2 regions of the Shewanella polaris genome follow, and region 2 is predicted to be linked to the other one. Evidence: predicted binding sites of a transcription regulator. Region 2 holds the regulator's gene; the other holds the start of a gene.
The links. Region 2 encodes MetJ, which represses methionine synthesis genes. Its sites were predicted from a motif close to TAGACGTCTAGACGTCTA; they were not measured.
Positions count from the first base shown of each region.

Region 1: the regulator MetJ is predicted to act here: its motif matches at 1,646-1,663, upstream of metK (methionine adenosyltransferase).

Region 1 is NZ_CP041036.1:3,842,091-3,846,823, forward strand. Features, by position in the region: gene tkt (transketolase) at 1-1,153, opposite strand, end outside; gene metK (methionine adenosyltransferase) at 1,694-2,845, shown strand; gene FH971_RS16680 (GNAT family N-acetyltransferase) at 3,007-3,537, shown strand; gene FH971_RS16685 (hypothetical protein) at 3,615-3,974, opposite strand; gene FH971_RS16690 (GNAT family N-acetyltransferase) at 4,036-4,584, opposite strand; gene FH971_RS16695 (hypothetical protein) at 4,588-4,733, opposite strand, start outside.
Region 2 is NZ_CP041036.1:4,098,445-4,103,177, reverse strand. Features, by position in the region: gene FH971_RS17910 (tetrathionate reductase family octaheme c-type cytochrome) at 1-75, opposite strand, end outside; gene FH971_RS17905 (DUF3373 domain-containing protein) at 132-1,844, opposite strand; gene FH971_RS17900 (c-type cytochrome) at 1,989-2,318, opposite strand; gene FH971_RS17895 (sulfite exporter TauE/SafE family protein) at 2,698-3,438, opposite strand; gene metJ (met regulon transcriptional regulator MetJ) at 3,514-3,828, opposite strand; gene metB (cystathionine gamma-synthase) at 4,036-4,733, shown strand, end outside.

The DNA.
Region 1 (4,733 bases), 260 kb from region 2:
CCGCTAAGTCGGCACTGCCACCAAGTAATTCAGGCAACATAGCACCAAATACACCAATGGCATTTTGCGATGCTTTACGACTAGCAATATTGTCGGCTTTGTCTTGGCTTTCTTGGATAAACGCTTGTGCTTTAGTTTCGAAATCAGCAGGCAATTCACCTTTTAATACCCGGCGATCATATTCTGCAGCTAGCTCAGGGTAAGCGGCTTGATAAGCAGCGAAATGTTCATCCCATAACGACTCATTGCTGGCACCCTTTTGCTTTGCATCCCAACCAGCATAAACCTCTGATGGAATTTCAAAAGGAGCATATGGCCAGTTTAAGAATTCACGAGCGGCTGCAATTTCAGCATCGCCTAATGGTGCACCATGACAATCATGACTACCTGATTTATTAGGTGAGCCAAAACCAATAATTGTTTTACAACAAATCATTGATGGCTTATCTGTAACCGATCTCGCTTCTTCAATTGCAGCACGGATAGCCTCTGGATTATGGCCATCGACACCAGCAATAACATGCCAACCGTACGCTTCAAAACGCTTAGGTGTGTCATCAGTGAACCAGCCTTCAACATTACCATCGATTGAAATACCGTTGTCATCCCAGAATGCCACTAACTTGCCAAGACCTAACGTTCCGGCTAATGAACAGGCTTCATGAGAAATACCTTCCATTAAACAACCATCACCCAAGAAACAATATGTAAAATGATCGACAATGTCGTGTCCCGGACGGTTAAATTGAGCCGCTAAGGTTTTTTCTGCAATAGCCATACCCACAGCGTTACTGATACCAGCGCCTAAAGGGCCGGTAGTCGTTTCAATGCCTGGAGTGTAACCATATTCAGGATGTCCTGGAGTTTTTGAATGCAATTGGCGGAATTGCTTTAGCTCTTCCATAGGTAATGCATAACCAGATAAATGCAGTAAAGAATATATAAGCATAGAGCCATGACCGTTTGATAACACAAAACGATCGCGATCGACCCACTTAGGATTAGTTGGATTGTGCTTTAGAAAATCATTCCATAGCACTTCGGCGATATCAGCCATGCCCATCGGGGCACCGGGATGGCCAGAATTGGCTTTTTGAATCGCATCCATACTTAGGGCGCGAATGGCATTAGCGAGTACTTTACGAGATGACATGCTCTCTCCTGCTTGTTTTTATGATCTAGCTGGCAATTGTGAAGCCATATTTTCCCCTACAAGGCGATATGACGCAAATTAAAATTACTCTCATTACACATTTTAATGATCAACTAACTGGATTTTGCTCATATAGAAGTACAAAAAGCTAAATTATTTCATTATACAAACTGATCAGATATCCATAATCAATACTCACTATACGAGTAACTATTTATTGACAACAACAGTCAAAAAAACCTCAATAGTAATAAAACATCGTCTTTCATTACTGGTGAAAACCGAATAACTCACACTGATATTGTTCAACTCTTAGCAGCAGAGTGATTAAATACAATAGTTAAACCCCAAAAATAACATTTTGAATCATAGATTTAATTAGCCTTCCTACTAAACATTGTTTTTGTGAATAAAAAATATTCATGCATTAGTGCACAATTCTCGAGATAAATTCGTATAGGGGGGTGTTATCAAAATCAAATTCGACTAAAATAGCCGTCTAGACGTATATTCAATTGCAACCAACGAGATTCCCCTATTATGGCAAAGCACTTGTTTACCTCTGAGTCTGTCTCAGAAGGTCATCCAGATAAAATAGCCGATCAGATTTCTGATGCGGTATTAGACGCGATACTTGAGCAAGATCCAAAAGCTCGTGTTGCGTGCGAAACGTATGTTAAAACCGGTATGGTATTAGTAGGTGGTGAAGTTACCACTTCTGCTTGGGTAGATATTGAAGAAATTACCCGCAAAACGGTACGCGAAATTGGCTACACCAATTCAGATATGGGTTTTGATGCAGATTCATGTGCAGTACTAAATGCCATTGGCAAACAGTCTCCAGATATTAATCAAGGTGTTGATCGTGCCGATCCTGCTGAGCAAGGCGCTGGCGATCAAGGCTTAATGTTCGGTTATGCAAGCAATGAAACTGATGTATTAATGCCTGCACCTATTACTTACGCCCATAAATTAGTTAAGCGTCAGTCTGAAGTGCGCAAAAACGGTACACTACCGTGGTTACGTCCAGATGCGAAAAGCCAAGTCACTTTTGCCTACGATAACGGCAAAATCATTGGCATTGATGCAATTGTATTATCAACTCAACATCGTGAAGACATTAAACAAGCTGATTTGATTGAAGCCGTAATGGAAACCATCATTAAGCCTGTGTTACCTGAACAATGGTTAAATAAAGACACTAAATACTTTATTAACCCTACAGGGCGTTTTGTTATTGGCGGACCCGTTGGTGACTGTGGACTAACAGGACGTAAAATTATCGTTGACACATATGGTGGCATGGCGCGTCATGGTGGTGGTGCTTTCTCTGGTAAAGACCCATCAAAAGTTGACCGTAGTGCTGCTTATGCTGCACGTTATGTGGCTAAAAATATTGTTGCTGCGGGTCTTGCTGATCGTTGCGAGTTACAAGTGTCTTATGCGATTGGTGTTGCAGAACCAACCTCTATCAGTATCGAAACTTTCGGTACTGGTAAGGTGTCTCAAGAAGTGTTAATTAAATTGGTTCGTCAACACTTTGAACTACGTCCATATGGCTTAACAGCAATGTTAGATTTAGCACGTCCAATCTATCAACAGACTGCTGCTTATGGCCACTTTGGTCGAGATATCTTCCCTTGGGAAGCAACAGATAAAGCTGAAATCCTTCGTGCAGACGCTGGATTATAATAAGCTAACTGTCTATGTCGTTTTAACCTAGAATTTGTAAACTAAGTTAATAGCATAGAAAAATAAAACCGCCATTAGGCGGTTTTATTTTTTCTGTTTTGTAGCAATAACAACATATAACATTAATAACATCATTATTTGATTTTAAAATGGCTCACATTATGTATCAACCAACTTGGCTAAACACAAAGATAACTGGAAATCAGCAACCTTCTGTTGCCATTAGAGAATGGTCCGCAATCAAATTATTCTACCGTCAACATATGCCTTATGCTCGATTGGCCCAAAAAGAATCTGTTGCTGTCATCCATCATGTTCAACCAACACTCACGAATGACACAGAATTGAGCCAGCAAATAATCATTGCCGCAATAAGAGTTAAACCTGTAGGCCAATATCAATTAATAAGTGGATTGTTAGTCCATCCTGACTATCGTGGCCAGCAAGTATCAACTCAACTATTAAAATTTATCGCACCAAAATTAATCGTTAAAGATTGTTTCTTATTTGCCCATCCGTGGTTAATAAGTTTATATCAACAACAGCAATTTATAGTAAGAGAGCCAAGTGAATTATCCACATTGCCAGCAGAAATAACTCAATTATATCACCGGTATCACAGTGAACAGCGACCATTAATATTGATGCAACTTAGTGAGCTAAATGACATCAATGGGCTTAAGTCAGAATAAGTCCAATTCAAATAAACCTAATTCAGTCTAATCTTAAATCAACTTAAACTTACATCAAGACAGCACTTGTAAGTCAATTAGCAGTGATCGAAATGGGCCGTTTCAATACACATAAACGACACTTGCTGCATGGTCATAATCGGCACATCTTTAACAATGATTGAGGCCGTGTTAATCAGCTCTATTTGGGAAGCCAATGTTATTGCAGCATTATAATCATTGGTTATGCCACAAAATATCCACATCTCTTTCCAACGAACAAAATACCCAGAATGTTGCACTTGAGAATTAACCGCATCTTGAAAGTGCGCTTCAATACATTGATACGGTTCCCCAGCATCAGACAGTACTGCAGCAATTAACTTCACGTTGTCAAACGCCGAAAGTCTTAAGCTTAGGTATGGTGCAAAAAGTGTTTCAAAATCAATGTTCGTCATATTATTAATAAGTAACCATGTTGATGTAAACTCATTTTAACTGCTTAGCCTATGTTGCTAATCAAGCAATATTACTCGTCGCAAGTAAGTAATAATCACGTTGCTCAAAGCTAAATTGATCAATCTCTGTCATTGCCGCTTTTTGTTTATGCGCAGCCAATGAACGAGCGTTGTCGGCGGCGACATAGGTCACCATAAATGGAAAAGTATCACGTACTTGCCGTTTTAATTCACTCACTAACGCCGCGAAAATACCTTGACCACGCTTCGACTCTTGAATCCAAACGGGGCCATATTGACAAGAGTTAGTTGTTGATATTGCTTGACCATTTAAATCGGCAAACTTAATTTTTTGAATAATATGGCGGTATAAAGGTTGTGCGGAAAAAAATGACCATTTTGCAGCCATCACATAACCAACAATATGCCCTTGTTCTTCTGCGACAAGAAACCAATGTTGATTAATTAACTGAATAACCTCACCTTTTCTCAGCGAATGAGCATGTAGTTGGCTATTAGAGTCTAACAACTCATCATCAACATGAGCACGCTCTAACTGCACTATGGCAGCAACATCGGTTAATAACGCCTTACGGATAATAAATGACAATGATTATTCCTTTGACTCTGAATTGGGAGATTGATTCTTAGCCCATTCTATCACTAGCGCAACAGGTAACGGAGACATAATTAATGTGCCCACACCAATAAGTAAAGCGATAACCAACATGCCGCTGACTTGTTGAGCAAGATCACTTT
Region 2 (4,733 bases):
CTCTTTGTGGTTAAAGGCAGCCTGTGCGCTACTGCTTAATATCAATAATACAGCCAGTGCTGATGATATTTTCATGATAATTATCCTCACCCCTGAGCTTGCACTCAGGGGCACTAAATTAGAAGTTCAAGTTAGAAGTTAACTGTTATTGATGCATTGACGTCATAGGCTGTGTCGATCACTGGTAACATTGAGTATGCAGTACCGGCAATTACATCATCAACTTTCTGTGGTGCACCTACTGGTGAGCCACTTCCGGTATATTCGTAGTCGTAATACAAACCTGCTAACTTGATGAACATCTTAGGATTGATATCAAAGATATAATACGCTTCGGCAACATGACCGCGAGTAGCTAACTTACTGCCAATAGGGTCGTCTTGCGCTTGGGTGAAAGGACTCCAGTATTTTGAACCGTAGTTATATTCCAAGCCGAATTTTCCGTATGGAGCAGGTACTTGTATACCCATATACACGCCGTAACCATTTTTAGTGTCATTATCAACTGTTTCTTTTGGCACCATAATGATTTCAGTAGCAGTGCTATTCAACTCTGCTTCAAATACTGCATCGCTTAACATACCACCGAACAAACCTGCATTACCGCTAGGTTCAGCACGAGTCCAACCAAGTGAAGCAAACATTTTTAAATCGTCATCAGTTTCATAGGCATAACCTAATCCACCTAAGTACATATCACCAATTACACCACTTGGTTGTACACGAGTAACGAAGTTAAAGTTTTCAAACTTTTGCATGTCTTGATACATTGTTGGGGCAAAGATACTCGCGAGTTGAGTAGGGAATGCCATGGTGCCTGTAAAGCCATCATTAACATCTTTAGCACCGAACAAAGTTAATTGTAGGAAGTGGTTACCGTCATTGATGACGTCGATATTAAACCCGCCTAGGTGAGTGTCTTTGGTGATAATGTCACCGAACAATTCGCCATTTCCGTATTGAGATTCAAAGCCTTGACCATAGCAGAAGCGTACCGTTTGGCCTTCAATACCCGTGATATCACCCAAATTGTAACCTAGGGTTAAACCGTCGAAGTTGAAATTGACTAAGTGACCTGATGGTGTGCCGCCTCGTAGCTCATTTTCACGATAATGACTTGGTGGACCATATGTTGAAGGGCGACGTCCGATAGAAAGGTAAGTGCCGCTGCCGTTAATGTCTTTCCAGTTAAAATAGGCACGCTCTACTTTTAACTCATCACCACTGGTGCTGCCACTACTTGTGCCGTCCATTGTGAATGAGTTCCATGAATCAAATACTTTAACTCCAGTAGAGTCTCCCCAGCTCTTAAACATGGTTAAGCGTCCGGCAAAGCTGACGTTGTCCCATACTTTTGCATCAATATTTAGGCGTAATCGAGTGGTGTAAAAAATATCATTATCAATATCTTGTTGAGTTTTTTGACCTAACACCATTGGCATCACGCCCTGTAGCTGGCCGCTTTGAAATGCGGTGGCTAGATCAGGGTTGGCCATCATCATTTGGCCTAATAACGAGGTAGAACTACTCGGGTCACCAAATACACCTGACATGGCTTTTGTAGCGAAGTCAGTAAAATTGACATTCATGGCCGGGTTCCAAGTGACATTTTGGTAATGTAATGAATGTGCTTTGGTTCTAAAATCACCAGTAATGGATATTCTGTCTAACGCAGTGTGACGCTCGGTTTTGTCAACTCGCGAATTTAAATCATCAAGATCTTCGTTAATAGTCGCGAGTTGTTGTTTTAGATCGGCAATCTTTTGTGCATCAGTGTCTGCCGCTAGGCTAGCACCACTCATAAAGAGTGCATTTGCAACGAGTATTGATATGAGAGTTCTCATAGTCTTGCTCCCCCAATTTGCCAAATGAATTAACTCAATCTGGCAAATTTTTGTTGTAAAAATCCCTGAGGCGAAGCCCCAATTTTTTGGATTGTTTATTTGCTTATGTTTTGCTTAGAGCGAAAGGCTCTCAGCTTTTATGATTTAGCCACAAGTTGCTGGCTGATCAGAATCGGCTGCGTGGTCATATAAAAACTGTTGAATGTCTTTCAAGTCTTTTTCTGATAGAGCCTCAAAAACGGCAGGTTTAGCTTTATGTTTATCTCGAGAGAAAAAGCGATCCCATTGACTCATAGTTTTAGCCATCGGAGTAAGTTCTGGGCCTTCACTATCGGCGCTGTGGCAAGCTTTACATTCTTTTTTGTAAAGATGTTTGCCTTTTTTAGGGTTACCACCTTCGGCTGCCATTGCTTGGCTACCTAGTGATAATGCAATAGCGAGTGCGATACCAACTTTAACGTATGTGTTCATCATTTTATCCTCTATAGGGCTTCTTATTAGTGGTGCGTTTGCAATTTATGTTTATTTCTTTGCTGTGAATAATGTTACCTAAAAGTGAGTAGTGTTAATTTGAAGTAGATCATGTTCATGAGAAAAATCTAATTGAAAAAAAGTTAATTGAATCAAATCTAATGGACTTATGTGATGTGGATCTCTTTCGTGACAATATTCAATTTGCTATAGAGATAAAAAATTTCGCAGTGGATTTGGAACAACAATTATGGATAGGGAAAAATAATTTAGTGTATTATTTTGGTGGAAGCCTTTAGGGGAAAATTTTTTTGGGTAAGGTTTAATTACTCATAATGAGAGAATAGTTAGCTCATTATGAGTTACTAGGTTGATTAGTTGATTAGTTGATTAGTGCGCTGGTCGATTTAACCACTAACAAAGTCGCACTGATACTACATAATATTAAGGTCACAATGCGGGTTTTATTTTTATCGACATGGTTAATTAACAATCCAGAGACCAAGTAACCGGTAACAACGGAAGGGAATAACATTAGCGACAACCACAAATGTTTCATCTCAACCAAGCCGACTATGGCTAGAATAGCTAAAGCAATCAGTGAACTGAGTACGAAGAATGCAGACAGTGCAGCTCTAAATTTACTAGGATCTTGGCCTGCAAGTAAAATCGCCATAGGTGGACCACCAATGGCGGCGATGTTGCCAAATATGCCCGAAAATACCCCCGCGATAAATAAACTGATGCGATTGATGGGGGCTGTAATGCGATAAACACTTAATATCACAGCAATAAATACAATAGCGGCAATCACTAAACCTAATATGGCTTGTGGTGCAAACAGTAATAACCCAGCGCCTAAAAATCCGCCGGGGATCCGCCCGAGCAAAGCATATTGTAAACCATTAAATTGCAGGTGGTTGCGTTCTCTAAATAAGGTCATTGCAGAAATGGCAAATCCCATTGCAATAATTGGTACTGGCACTAGTTGAGGGTTAACAATATACAGCAGGGGACTAGCAACAACGGCTAACCCAAAACCAATTAAGCTCTGGGTTAACGCGCCTAAAAAAACGATAATTGATGCCAGTATCAAGGTTGTAGGATCGATAAACGACATCATATGTTCTCTTTTAAAACAAGACTACTTCGTATTAGGGTAGTTTCCAAGTCGATGACGTTGTCACTAACCTGTGGATTATTCCAGCTCTTCCCATTCGATGCCCATATCATCCATTATCTTTTTAGCTTCACTTGGAATGCTGTCCGGTTCATCTTTTGATAAATCACCGTCATAAGGTAATGGTTGACCTGTATATGCATGCAAAAATGCTTCACATAGCAGTTCACTGTTAGTTGCATGACGCAGATTATTGATCTGACGTCTAGTGCGTTCATCTGTTAGTATTTTTAATACTTTTAGCGGTATCGAAACTGTAATCTTTTTTACTTGTTCATTTTTTTTGCCATGTTCGGCATATGGGCTAATATATTCGCCATTCCATTCAGTCATTAACTTACCCTTAACGATAAATACGGTGCGGATTTTAAACCGTTACAAGCTCTAGTCAAATTATTGCGACTATTTAACCTCGATGCAAATAGATTTCTTGATGTTTAGACGTCTACGCGTCTATTTTGTTGACGGATGCAGAACTTTTCGGTAAATTTGGACGTCTAGACATCTACTTGTGTGTTTGTGACATTTTAGGAATCAATTATGACAAAACATAAAAGCGCCACATTGGCCGTTCGCCAAGGTATTGAAACAGACACACAACATGGTGCAATTGTACCGCCTATTTATTTATCGACTAATTATTCATTCGATGGTCATAATAATCCTCGTGAGTTTGATTATAGTCGTTCAGGTAATCCTACTCGGTGTATTTTAGGGGAGGCGCTCGCCAAACTTGAACAAGGTGCTACTGGTGTGGTGACCTGTACTGGTATGGCGGCGATTACTTTAGTCACCAGCTTACTTGGCCCTGATGATTTATTGGTTGTACCGCACGATTGTTATGGTGGCAGTTATCGTTTATTTACTAATTTGGCGAAAAAAGGCCAATTTAAGTTGTTAGTTGTTGATCAAACAGATAGCCAAGCATTGAGTAAAGCCATTGCCCAGAAACCTAAAATGGTGTGGTTAGAAACCCCCTCAAATCCTTTACTTAGAGTGATTGATATCGAAGCCGTCAGTCATGCTTGCCATGACGTTGGCGCGTTGGTGTCGGTAGATAACACCTTTTTATCACCGATATTACAGCAACCTTTATTATTAGGTGCTGACATAGTGATCCATTCAACCACTAAATACATCAACGGTCACAGCGATGTCGTCGGTGGCGCGGTTGTGGCTAAAGATCCTGAATTAGGTGAATTATTGCATTGGTGGTCAAACACCCTTGGGCTGACGGG